3 regions of the Variovorax sp. V35 genome follow, and region 1 is predicted to be linked to each of the others. Evidence: predicted binding sites of a transcription regulator. Region 1 holds the regulator's gene; each other region holds the start of a gene.
What was found. Region 1 encodes sigma-54, which starts transcription at its own class of promoters, with help from an activator protein. Its sites were predicted from a motif close to TGGCANGNAANCTGCTTT; they were not measured.
Positions count from the first base shown of each region.

Region 2: the regulator sigma-54 is predicted to act here: its motif matches at 1,932-1,949, upstream of ACAM42_RS29655 (DUF3567 domain-containing protein).
Region 3: the regulator sigma-54 is predicted to act here: its motif matches at 2,179-2,196, upstream of ACAM42_RS13200 (DUF2126 domain-containing protein).

Region 1 covers NZ_AP028666.1:584,592-588,863, reverse strand. Annotated here, with positions in the region: gene ACAM42_RS02710 (phospholipase D family protein) at 1-529, opposite strand, end outside; gene rpoN (RNA polymerase factor sigma-54) at 540-2,129, opposite strand; gene lptB (LPS export ABC transporter ATP-binding protein) at 2,147-2,941, opposite strand; gene lptA (lipopolysaccharide transport periplasmic protein LptA) at 2,938-3,657, opposite strand; gene ACAM42_RS02690 (thiol:disulfide interchange protein DsbA/DsbL) at 3,779-4,272, opposite strand, start outside.
Region 2 covers NZ_AP028666.1:6,439,568-6,443,839, forward strand. Annotated here, with positions in the region: gene ACAM42_RS29645 (fumarylacetoacetate hydrolase family protein) at 1-591, opposite strand, end outside; gene ACAM42_RS29650 (DUF3108 domain-containing protein) at 710-1,882, shown strand; gene ACAM42_RS29655 (DUF3567 domain-containing protein) at 1,992-2,273, shown strand; gene ACAM42_RS29660 (AbrB family transcriptional regulator) at 2,343-3,398, opposite strand; gene ACAM42_RS29665 (ChaN family lipoprotein) at 3,463-4,272, shown strand, end outside; gene ACAM42_RS29670 (aminotransferase class III-fold pyridoxal phosphate-dependent enzyme) at 4,265-4,272, opposite strand, start outside.
Region 3 covers NZ_AP028666.1:2,843,376-2,847,647, forward strand. Annotated here, with positions in the region: gene ACAM42_RS13200 (DUF2126 domain-containing protein) at 1-2,105, opposite strand, end outside; gene ACAM42_RS13205 (DNA internalization-related competence protein ComEC/Rec2) at 2,227-4,272, shown strand, end outside.

The DNA of each region.
Region 1 (4,272 bases):
GCATGCGGCGGTTGACGCGGCTGAAGTCGAACAGCGACGCGGTGAAGCGCTTGAGCAGGCTGCCGCGCCCCGCCGGGAACGGGTTGAACAGGCGCAGCTCGACGTTCGGCGTGGCGGCCAGGCCGAGCAGCAGCTCGTCTTCGCCGGACGTGTACAGGTCGTCCATCAACAGGCGCACGCGCACGCCGCGCTGGGCCGCATCGCGCAGAGTGCGCAGCAGGTAGCGGCCGGTCTCGTCGTTCTCGATCTGGTAGTACTGCACGTCGAGCGTGCGCTGCGCGCGGCGCGCCAGCTGCAGCCGCGTGTCGAAGGCGAAGTCGCCGCCAGGCATCAGGCGAAAGCCGCTGAGGTCGGGGTCGGGCTGCGAGGCCAGCGCGATCTTGCCGAGCGCGGTGTCGGCCGAGACGGCGATGGCCTTGGTGGGCGGGCGCGGTGCCTCGTCGGGCAGCGTGGCGCAGCCGGCGAACAGCAGCGCCGCAGCCACAACAAGAACCCAATGCCCCCAGCGCGACAGCAGGCGACGGGTCATCGTGGGCTTTCTACAGAGCCTTGCGCAGGTTGGCCGGTGCGATGCGCAGCGCTTCGCGGTACTTGGCGACGGTGCGGCGCGCGCACTCGATGCCCTGCTCTTTCAGCATCTCGGAGATCTGGCTGTCGGACAGCGGCTTCTTGATGCTCTCGGAACTCACGAACTGCTTGATCAGCGCGCGCACCGCGGTGCTCGACGCATTGCCACCGGTCTCGGTGCCCAGCGCCGAACCGAAGAAGTACTTCAGCTCGACCGTGCCGAAGGGCGTGGCCATGTACTTGGCGGTGGTCACGCGCGAGATGGTCGACTCGTGCAGGCCCAGCTCGTCGGCGATCTCGCGCAGCACCAGCGGGCGCATGGCCAGCTCGCCGTGCACGAAGTAGCTCTTCTGGCGCTCGACGATGGCGTTGCTCACGCGCAGGATGGTGTCGAAGCGCTGCTGGATGTTCTTGATGAACCAGCGCGCCTCCTGCAGCCGCTGCGACAGCGCCTGGCTGCCCTCGCCCTTGTGCGACTTGAGCGCACCGGCGTAAATGTCGTGCACGCGCAGGCGCGGCATGACCTCGGGGTTGAGCATGACGCGGAACTTCACGTTGGTGCCGCGCCCGGTCTTGGTGACGATCACGTCGGGAATGACGATGTTGCGTTCGACGTCGACAAAGCGGCGCCCCGGCTTGGGCTCGAGCCGCGCAATGACCTGCAGCGCCGAGCGCACCAGGTCTTCGTTGGTGCGCGTGAGCGTGGCCAGGCGCTTGAAGTCGCGCCGCGCGAGCAGCTCCATGGGCTGCTTGCAGATCGCGATGGCGGTCTTGCGGATGAGCGCTTCGGCCTCGGTCTCGTCTTCGCTGGCAAGCGCCTTCAGCTGGATGCTCAGGCATTCGCCGAGGTCGCGCGCGCCGACGCCCACCGGCTCCAGGCTCTGCAGCAGGCCCAGCGCCACCTGGAAGTGGTGCACGAGGTCGTCGAACTGGTCGTTGTCGTCGCCCGCCAGGCCCGAGGCCAATGCGGGCAGCGAGTCTTCGAGGTAGCCGTCGTCGTTGAGCGACTCGATCAGGAAGCGCAGCGCGGCGCAGTCGTTTTCATTGAGCCGCAGGCTCAGCGCCTGGCGGTGCAGGAACGACTGCAGCGACTCCTGGCTGCGCGCGAGTTCGGTGGCGTCGGCACGCTCGTCGTCGCCCAGGTTGTTCTGGCGCGCGGGCGCGTCGCTGCCCCACTCGCTGTCGTCGGGCGCCATGTCGACGGTGCCGTCGCCTTCCCAGTCGGGCTCGCGCTCGGCGATCTCGGCGGCGGGGCCGTCGGTGTCGGGGGTCGAGGTGGTGGTGTCGCTGGAGGTGGAGGACGTGCTGGCGGCGGACGGCGTGAACTCGGCCTCGCCCTCGCCCGCGTCGTCGCGCGGCACCGGCGCGTCGGCCGTGTCCAGCCCGAATTCCTCGCGCGCCGCTTCTTCCGCGGTGCGCTCGAGGAACGGGTTCTCGTCCAGCATCTGCTCCACCTCCTGGCTCAGTTCGAGCGTGGAGAGCTGCAGAAGCCGGATCGACTGCTGCAGCTGAGGCGTCAAGGCCAGATGCTGCGAAACGCGAAGGGACAGCCCTTGCTTCATAGGAACCGCCCCCGCCCTTACATGCGGAAGTGCTCGCCCAGGTACACCCTGCGTACCTCGGCGTTGTCGACGATCTCCGAGGGTGTGCCTTGTGCCAGCACGTGCCCGTCGCTGATGATGAACGCGTGATCGCAGATGCCCAGCGTCTCACGCACGTTGTGGTCGGTGATGAGCACGCCGATGCCGCGCTCTTTCAGGAAACTGATGATCCGCTGGATCTCGATCACGGCGATCGGGTCGATGCCGGCGAAGGGCTCGTCCAGCAGGATGAAGCGCGGCTGTGTGGCCAACGCACGCGCGATTTCGACGCGGCGGCGCTCGCCGCCCGACAGCGCGAGCGCGGGCGAATCGCGCAGGTGGTCCACGCGCAGGTCGGACAGCAGGTCGGCCAGTCGCTCTTCGGTGGCCTGCTTCGACAACGGCACCATGCGGCCGTTGGCGTCGGGCTCGCGCTGCAGCTCGAGCACGGCGCGCACGTTTTCCTCGACCGTGAGCTTGCGGAAGATCGAGGCTTCCTGCGGCAGGTAGCTCAGGCCCATGCGCGCGCGGCGGTGAATGGGCATGTGGGCGATGGGCTCGCCGTCGATGGTGATCTCGCCGGCGTCGGCGCGCACCAGCCCGACGATCATGTAGAACGAGGTGGTCTTGCCCGCGCCGTTGGGGCCGAGCAGTCCGACGACCTCGCCCTTTTGCACGTCGAGCGAGACGTCTTTCACGACCGTGCGGCTGCCGTAGCTCTTCTTGAGGCCGCGCGCCACGAGGCGGCTGCCCGGAATGCCGTCGGCGGTCTGGGTTCCTGCGGTTTCGATCACTTGCGCCCTTCCCCTTCGGGGCCGCCCAGCGTGGTGCTCGGACGCAGCCCGGCGCCGGGCGCGGGAGTGGGTGCCGGGGCCGCGGGCTTCTTGCCACCGGCCGCGGGTGCGGAGCCGGGCGCCGCCGGGGCCGGCGTGGCCTTCGGCGTGAGGATGGCCTTGACGCGACCGCCGCCGCCCGCCGAGACGCCGGCGTTCGGCGGCACGAGGGAGCCGTTGACGGTGTAGGTGTCGTTGCTCTGGTCGTAGACGATCAGCGCGCCGCTGCTCTCGTCGTTGGCCGTGGCGCCGATCAGCCGGCGCATGACGGCGCGGCGGATGAACTTGACGTTGTCGGCGCGGCTGTCGTACTCGATGACTTCCGACTCGCCCTCGATCCACTCGTCGCCGGCGTTGCGCTTCTGCTTGTAATAGGCCAGCTTGCCGGGCGCCGCCGTGACCACGCCGTACTGGTAGCCCTCGGCGTCCTGGCGCACGTCCAGCCGCGCGCCGCGGATGATGATCGTGCCCTTCGTGACCAGCACGTTGCCGGTGAACACGCTGGTCTGTTTCAGGTCGTCGTAGCGCATCGAGTCGGACTCGATGTTCATCGGCTTGGTGCGGTCGGCGGTTTCGGCCAGGGCGCCCGAGGCGGCACCGGCCAGCAACAGCGCACCGAAAGCCAGGCGGCCGAGGCGACGAAGGGTGGGGAATGTGGGGATGGAGGGCAATGTCATAAAGGCACGAAACTTGCTCTGAAACATTGTATGCGTGGGATGGCAATTGCCCACCGCCGCCAATGAAAAAGCCCGCCGAAGCGGGCCTTGCATTCGACCAAAAAGCAGGTCGCCGGGTCGGTCAGCCCTTCTTGGCTTCGCCGATGAGGAAGGTCGCGACCTGCAGCACCTTGGACATGCTGCCGGCGGTTTCGCCGTCCACATACCAGCGGCCCGCCACGGCCAGGGCCGGCACGCCGGCGACCTTGTAGGCCTCGGTCTGCTGCGCCGCGCGGCGGGCCTTGCTGGCCACGCCGAAGGACGCAAAGGTTTCCTTGAACTTGGCGCCGTCGAGGCCGGCACGCTCGGCCCAGGCCTGGATGTTGGCGTCGCCGTTCAGGTTCTGGCGCTGCGCGTGGATGGCGGCGAACACCTTCGAGTGGTACTCGTCCAGCTTGCCCATCGCTTCGAGCGTGAAGTACAGGCGCTGCTTGGCTTCGACGTCGTTGCCCACGAAGGGCACCGGGATGCGGCGGAAGGCCACTTCCTTCGGGGCCGCCTTGACCCAGGCTTCGAGCGACGGCTCGAAGTCGTTGCAATGCGGGCAGTTGTACGAGAAGAACTCGACCACCTCGA
Region 2 (4,272 bases), 1.4 Mb from region 1:
GAAGGCGGTGGCGGGCTTGCTCTGGAAGAAGCCGAAGCCCTTGGCCAGTTCGGCCGGGATGAGGTTGCGCAGGCTCACGTCGTTGGCCAGCATCACGAGGCGGATGCCGTCCAGCGCCTGCTCGGGGGTGGACCCCATCTTCACGTCGCCGGTGACGACGGCGATCTCGGCCTCGAAGTCGATGCCCATGGCCTCGCTGGGCACGATCACGTCGTCGACCGGGCCCAGGAAGTCGTCGCTGCCGCCCTGGTACATGAGGGGGTCGGTGTAGAAGCTCTCGGGCACCTCGGCGTTGCGCGCCTGGCGCACCAGCTCGACGTGGTTCAGGTAGGCCGAGCCGTCGGCCCACTGGTAGGCGCGCGGCAGCGGCGCCATGCACTGGGCGGGGTCGAAGGGAAAGGCGTGGCGCGCGCGGCCGTGGTTGAGGGCGTCGTACAGGTCCTGCAGCTGCGGGCTCATGAAGCCCCAGTCGTCCAGCACCTGCTGCAAGCGGCTCGCGATGCCGGTGGCGTAGTGGGCGAGCGTGAGGTCGCGCGAGACGACGACCAACTGGCCGTCGCGCGAGCCGTCCTTCAGGGTGGCGAGTTTCATGGTACGGGCGTGAGCAAGAAAAAGGGCGCGGCGCCGCGCCCACTAAACTGGTTGAACGGGCGGCAGTGTACCGAGTGGACTTCGTGAACCTCGGCGCCGCAACCCACTCCACACACCCATGTCGACGCACGTCGCGCCCCCACCGCTGTCCCTGGGCCTGCCCGGGCGCCCGTCCTGGCGCGCGCTCGCGGGGCTGACGCTGGCGGTGGCGCTGGCGCACCTGCTGCTGCTCGGGCTGGCACCGATGGCCATCGGGCCGGAGCCCTCGCCGCTGGCCAGCAAGTTCATCACGCGCACGATCGTGATCGCGCCGCCCGCAGCGGAAGCCCCCGCGGCACCGGCCGCCGCGCCGGTCGCGGCCAAGCCGCCGCCTCCGGCCAAGCCCCGGCGTCCGCGCGAGGCCTCGGTGCCCCGCCCCAAGCCGGCCCCGGCCCCCGTGCCGGACGCACCGGCCCAGACGCCGCCCCCCGAAACGCCCGACCAGACCGCGCAGGCCGCTACAGATTCAGGAGCAACCGCCCCCGAAGCGCCGGCCAGCGCCCCGGCCGCCGCCACCGGCAACGCGCCCGGTGGCACGCAGGGCGGCACGACCACGGCCGGCAGCGGCGCCTCGGGCACCATCGCCGGCACCCAGGCGCTGCGGATTCCGGGCTCGGTCACGCTCGATTTCGAGGCCACGGGCCAGAAAGGCGCCTCGCCACAGCGCGGCGTGTTCGGCGAACTGGTCTGGCTGCAGGACGGTAGCCGCTACGACGGGCGGCTCACGCTCAAGGCGGTGTTCTTCACCCTGCTGAACTGGCACAGCACCGGCAAGATCGGCCCCTCCGGCCTGGAGCCCGAGCGCTATTCGGAAAGCCGCAAGGCCGAGGTCGCCTCGCATTTCGCGCGCGACCAGGGGCAGATCATCTTCAGCAACAACGCGCCGTCGGTGCCCCTGCAGCCCGGCGCGCAGGACCGCATGAGCGTCATGATGCAGCTGGGCGGCCTGCTGGCGGCCAGCCCGACGCGGTACCCGGCCGGCACCCGGATCTCGGTGCAGACGGTGGGCGTGCGCGACGGCGACGTGTGGGTCTTCGAGGTCGGCGACGAGGAGCAGCTGAGCCTGCCGGCCGGCGAATTCACCACGCGCAAGCTCACCCGCACGCCGCGCAAGGATTTCGACCGGAAACTGGAGCTCTGGCTGGCGCCGCGCTATGGCTACCTGCCCGTGCGCATCCGCCAGACCGAGGCAAACGGCGACTTTGCTGACGCCCAATTGCGCAAACCCCTACCCGAAGCGCCCGCCAATTGAGGCAAAAAGGCTCACATATCAACGGCGCGAGGACAACTGTTCTTGAAACTGGCGCGTTGATTGCTATCTAACCCCCATGAACGCCATCGACATCCTCACAGGGCCCGCCATGAACATGCTTTACGACTCCGAGTCCTTCGTCGTCGTGCACGTGCAGCCGAACGACGGCGACGAGCCCAGCACGACGCCCAACGGCCCCGTGCTGGAACGCCACGGCTTCGAGATCGTGGACAAGCGATCGGGCAAAGAGGTGTACCTCGACGGCTCCTGGGCCGAACTGTTCCAGCAGCAGATCGCCGCCTGGCAGCTCAACACGCCCACGCAGGAAGAGGTCGAGGACACGCTCGAGGGCTACGCCGAGCTGGCGCACACACCGGTGCTGGTGCACTGAGCAGCCTGCCCCGCCCGAACGAAAAAAGCGCCCCGCGGGGCGCTTTTTCTTTGGCGGTGTACTGCGCCGTCAGCGCTCGGTCCAGCGGTACATCGGCCCCACGACCAGCAGCACCGCCACCAGCCGGCACACCTGGAAGGCCGTGACCACCGGCACGCCCAGCTGCAGCACCTTGGCCGTGATCGACATCTCGGCGATGCCGCCGGGCGAGGTGCCCAGGATCATCGTGGCCGGGTGCAGCCCGGTCGCCCCGGCCAGCAGCCAGGCCGCGCCGGCGCACAGCACCAGCATGCCGACCGTGCCCAGCGCCACCGAGCCGAGCCAGCGCGGCGCCGTGTGCAAAAACTCGCGGCTGAAGCGCACGCCCAGGCTCACGGCAATCACCAGCTGCGCGGTGTTCGACAGCCAGGTCGGCACCGCCGACAGCGACTGCCCCGCAACCGTGAAGCCCATCGCCACCAGCAGCGGCCCTATGAACCAGGGGTTGGTGCGGCCCAGCGCCCGCATCACGAGCCCGCCCACGCCGGTGGCCAGCGCCAGCAAGGCCAGCCCGGCCGGGTTCACCTCGCGCACGCCGGGCGGGTTGATTTCCAGGCCGTGCAGCCCGCTCCACTGCATCGCGAACGGGATCGTCACCGTCACCACCATCAGCCGCAGGCTGTGTGCGGCGGCCACCAGGTCGGTGCGCGCGCCGGCCGATTCGGCCAGCAGCGTCATCTCCGAAGCGCCGCCGATGGCGCCTGCGAAGTAAGTCGTGGCTCTCATGGATTTCGCCGGCACATGCGGCATGCGCGCCGCATGCACGCGGTGCAGCCAGCGGCCGAAACCCCAACCCAGCAGCAGCGCCCAGCCGATGGCCAGCAGGATCGCCCACCACACGCCGGCCACCAGCGTCACCACCTGCGGCGTGAAATACAGGCCCAGCGCGGTGCCGATGACCCACTGCCCCAGGTTGCGCAGCGGCGTGTGGCTCGCGGTCAGCTGGCCCGCGATCGAGGCCAGCGACACCGCGAACAGCGGGCCGATCATCCAGGGCAGCGGGGTGTGCAGCGCGACACAGGCGAGTGCGGCGGCCAGCGCCAGCAGCAGCGTGGCCAGCACGCGAAGGGGAAAACGAAAGGACACGGGCAGAGAAAGCAGCGGAAAAGGACGACAGCCCGGTGCGGGGCGCCGGGCATAGTATGGCGGGATGCCTCCTCGTCCTTCCCGTGCTTCCCGGTTCCTCGCGCCCCTGGTCGCCGCCGCCCTGCTCGCCGGCTGCGCCGCGCTGTCCGCCGAGGCGCCGGTCGCGCGCCGCGTGGCGGCTCTGCTGCCGGCCGATGCCCTGCTGCTCGGCGAGCAGCACGACGCCCCCGAACACCACGCGCTCGAGCGAGAGACCGTGCAGGCCTTGGCCGAGCGCGGCCAGCTCGCCGCGCTGGCGCTCGAGATGGCCGAGGAAGGCCGCAGCAGCGCCCGCCTGCTCGCCACTGCGACCGACGCGCAGGTGCAGGCCGCCCTCGGCTGGAACGACAAGGCCTGGCCCTGGACGCGCTACGGCCCCACGGTGATGACGGCCGTGCGCGCCGGTGTGCCGGTGGTCGGCGCCAACCTGCCGCGTGCGCGCATGAAGGACGCGATGGCCGACGTCTCGCTCGACGTGCAGCTCAACGGCGAGGCCTACGCCGCGCAGCAGGAGGCCGTGCGCGAGGGCCACTGCAAGCTGCTGCCCGAATCGCAGATCGGCCCCATGACCCGCATCCAGGTCGGGCGCGACCGCGCCATGGCGCAGGCGCTGGTGAAGGCCCGGCAGCCGGGCAAGACGGTGGTGTTGATCGCCGGCGCGGGCCACGTCACCAAGGTGCTGGGCGTGCCGCAGCACCTGCCGACCGACGTGTCGGTGAAGACGGTCCACCTGCAGGCCGGCGGCCCGGCCGAGGACGACACCGACGCCTACGACGCCACCTGGCGCACGCCGGCGCTGCCGCCGGTGGACTACTGCGCGGGCGTGCTCAGGCGA
Region 3 (4,272 bases), 2.3 Mb from region 1:
CCGAGCTGCTGCGCGGTGGCTTCGACGGCGGCGACGAGGTCGAGGTAGTCCTCCAGGCGTGCCAGCGGCGGCATGAAGACGTAGAGCACGCCTGAGGCGCTGCCCTTTTTCTCGGCCGCCGGGCCGTTGGCGCGGCGCGGGTCGCGCACCTCGACGCACAGCGCGGTGCGCGTGACCCAGTGGGCCGATTCGCCGCGCAGCGGCTGGCGCGTGGCGGGCGTGGCGGCATCGGCAGAAGCAGCTGCTGCATCGCCCTTCGCCGCATCGCCGGGGCTCTGCATGCGCAGCGACGCGGCCATCACGGGCGGCGTGCCGAAGGTGTAGGGCACCTCGCCCAGGTCGGCGCCGGCCACCGGGGTGGCGGTGGCATAGCGCGCGCGGTAGTCGGACGCGCTGGGCAACGCGGCGCGCGGCGCGGTCGGGTCGCGCTCGATGAGGTAGGGGTAGTCGCCCTTGCTCGCCCACGGCTGCGAGTCGAGCGGCAGGCGGTAGCCCATGGGCGAATCGCCCGGGATCAGGAACAGGCGGTCGTCGCGCAGGAACCAGGGGCCGGTCTTCCAGCCGGGGCCGGCGAGCGCGGGCGTGTCGCTGTTGGCGTTGCCGGGTTCGATGGGCAGCATGTAGCCGATCACCGCGTCGAGCTTCTGCGTGAACACGCGGCGCAGGCGCACGCGTTCGAGTTCGTCGTCCAGCTTGGAGTCGAAGGGGTCGACGTTCACCGGCAGGCGGCGTTCGCGCCACAGGTAGTAATAGGTGTCCTCGTAGCCGGGCTGGATGTAGCGCTCGGTGAGGCCCAGCTTGTGCGCCAGCACGGTGGTGAAGCGGCGCGCGTCCTCGCTCGTGTAGTGCGTGGGAAAGCGTTCGTCGGCGAACAGCTCGGGGTCTTGCCACAGCGTCTGGCCGTCGGCGCGCCAGAAGATCGACAGCGCCCAGCGCGGCAGCTGCTCGCCCGGGTACCACTTGCCCTGGCCGAAATGCAGGAAGCCGCCCTGGCCGTACTCGGCGCGCAGCTTGTGCACGAGCTCGGTGGCGTAGCCGCGCTTGGTGGGGCCGAGCGCGTCGGTGTTCCATTCGGGCGCGTCGCGGTCGCTGGTGGCCACGTAGGTGGGCTCGCCGCCCATCGTCAGGCGCACGTCGCCGGCCACGAGGCGCGCATCGACCGCGTCGCCGAGCGCGAGCACCTCGGCCCATTGTTCTTCGGTGTAGGGCTTGGTGACGCGCGGCGATTCGTAGATGCGCGTGACCTTCATCTCGTGGCTGAACTCGACCTCGGACTCGTCGACGCCGCCCTCGATGGGCGCGGCGCTGGAAGGCGTGGGCGTGCAGGCCAGCGGGATGTGGCCTTCGCCGGCGAGCAGGCCCGAGGTGGCGTCCAGGCCGATCCAGCCGGCGCCCGGCAGGAACACCTCGCACCAGGCGTGCAGGTCGGTGAAGTCGACCGTGGTGCCGCTGGGGCCGTCGAGGGCCTTCACGTCGGGCGTGAGCTGGATCAGATAGCCCGACACGAAGCGCGCGGCCAGGCCGCAGTGGCGCAGCAGTTGCACCAGCAGCCAGCCCGAGTCGCGGCAGGAGCCGCTGCCGTTGCTCAGCGTTTCTTCCGGCGTCTGCACGCCGGGCTCCATGCGGATGAGGTAGCTGACGTCCTTCTGCACCTGCTGGTTGATGCCGACCAGGAAGTCGATGGTGCGCTGTTCCTTGCGCTCGATCCTGTCGAGGTAGGCCTGCAGCAGCGGCGTGGGCTTCTCGGTGACGAGGTAGGGCGCCAGCTCTTCGGCCTGCGAGGCCGTGTACTTGAAGGGGAAGTTCTCGGCCTGCGGCTCCAGGAAGAAGTCGAAGGGGTTGTAGACCGCCATCTCGACCACGAGGTCGACCGTGACCTTGAACTCGCGCGTCTTCTCGGGGAACACGAGCCGCGCCTGGTAGTTGGCGAACGGGTCCTGCATCCAGTTGACGAAGTGCTCGGCCGGTTCGACCCGCAGCGAGTACGAGATCACATTGCTGCGGCAATGGGGCGCGGGGCGCAGTCGCACGACTTGCGGGCCCAACTGCACCAGGCGGTCGTATGTGTAGTGGGTGACGTGGTGGAGTGCGGCGTGGATGGACATGCGTAGGGGCGTGCAGTGCAGCGAGGTTGCATCGAAAAGATGTCTCTGGTGAGACGCATACTAGCCCAGTTGCCAAGCAATTAACGCGCCATCGAGCGTGGGTTGGGGGAGGGTTTGCATCATGGATTCCGGGGTGTGGGGAGGGCAGTCGCGGCGTGCGTCCGAGGCTGTCGCGGGTGGGTCGGGGGCCTTCGTTGCGCTGGGCGGTACGCTGCTCGGCGCGGCGGTGCAACTGCGTCAGCCGCTGTTGTGGGCGGCGGGTGTCTACGTCGCGTTGCTGCTGGCGGGGCTCGGCGGTGGATGGCTGTTGTGGCGGTGGCGTGGGCCTCGGCTGTTCGTGCTGATGCTGTCGCTGGCCTGCGGTGCGATGGCCGGCGCGGGGCTCGCCGGATGGCGCGCGACGGCCTATGCAAACGGGGCGCTGGAGCCGCAACTGGAAGGGCGCGACCTGCGGCTCACAGGCGTGGTCTCGCAGATGCCGCAGCCCGGCGAGATCGGAACGCGCTTCCGTTTCGATGTGGAGACGGCGCAGTGGGCCGATGCCTCCGATGAGGCGCCGCCGACGGTGCCGCCGCGCATCGCGCTCGCCTGGTACGGCGAGTACAGCGGGATGTGGGAGCAGCCCGCCGAACGTCGCGCATCCGTCGCGCGCACCGTGGGCGAGGTGCACGCCGGCCAGCGCTGGCAACTGACCGTGCGCCTGCGCGCGCCGCACGGCAACCTCAATCCGCATGGCTTCGACAGCGAGCTGTGGGCGTGGGAGCAGGGCGTGCATGCCCAAGGCCATGTGCGGGCCGGGGCGCGCGACCCCGCGCCGCGCCTGCTGGGTACGACGTGGCGGCACCCGATCGAGCGGGCGCGCGAGGCCGTGCGCGATGCGGTCTTCGCCCGCGTGGACGACCGGCGCCAGGCCGGCGTGATCGCCGCGCTGGTCACCGGCGACCAGGGCGCCATCGACCGCGCCGACTGGGACGTGTTTCGCGCCACCGGCGTCGCGCACCTGATGTCGATCTCGGGCCTGCACATCACCCTGTTCGCGTGGTTCGCGGCGCATGTGGTCGGCGCGCTCTGGCGGCGCAGCAGCCGGCTCATGCTGCGGCTGCCCGCACAACAGGCCGCACTCGCGGGCGGCGTGGGGCTGGCCGCGCTCTACGCGCTCTTCAGCGGCTGGGGTGTGCCCTCGCAGCGCACGGTCTGGATGCTTGCGGCCGTGGCGCTGCTGCGCCTGACCGGCCGGCGCTGGCCGTGGCCGCACGTCTGGCTGCTGACGGCGGCGGTCGTGGTGGCCGCCGATCCGTGGGCGCTGCTGCAGGCCGGCTTCTGGCTCAGCTTCGTGGCGGTGGCGGTGCTGTTCGCCTCCGCCACGGCTGTGCCGGGCGAGGGGCGGGTGGGCGCGCTCACGCGCCTGGGCCGCTTCTTTCGCGAGCAATGGACCATCACGCTGGCGCTCGCGCCGCTGAGCCTGCTGCTGTTCCAGCAGGTGTCGGCGGTCGGGCTGGTGGCCAACGCGCTCGCGATCCCGTGGGTGACGCTGGTGATCACGCCGCTGGCGATGCTCGGCGTGGCGGTGCCGCCGCTGTGGGACGTGGCCGCTGGGGCGGTGAAGCTGTTCGCGCTGTTGCTGCAGGCGCTCGCTGGCCTGCCGTTCGCCACGCTGTCGATGGCCGCGCCGCCGCCATGGCTGGCCGCAGGCGGCGTGATGGGTGGCGTGCTGCTGGCGATGCGCCTGCCGTGGTCGATGCGCGCGCTCGGCCTGCCGCTGCTGTTGCCGGTGCTGCTGTGGCAGCCGACGCGGCCCGCCGTGGGTGAGTTCGACCTGCTCGCCGCCGACATTGGGCAGGGCAACGCGGTGCTCGTGCGCACCGCCACGCACAGCCTGCTGTACGACGCCGGCCCGCGCTACGGGCTCGACAGCGACGCGGGCCACCGCGTGCTCGTGCCCCTGCTGCGCGCGCGGGGCGAACGGCTTGACATGCTCCTGCTGAGCCACCGCGATATCGACCACACCGGCGGCGCCCCCGCCGTGCTCGCCATGCAGCCGCAGGCGGCGCTGCTGAGTTCCATCGAGGCCGGGCATCCGCTGCAGGCGCTGCGCCCCGCGCGCCGCTGCGAGGCCGGGCAGCGCTGGACCTGGGACGGCGTCGACTTCGAGGTGCTGTTTCCCTAT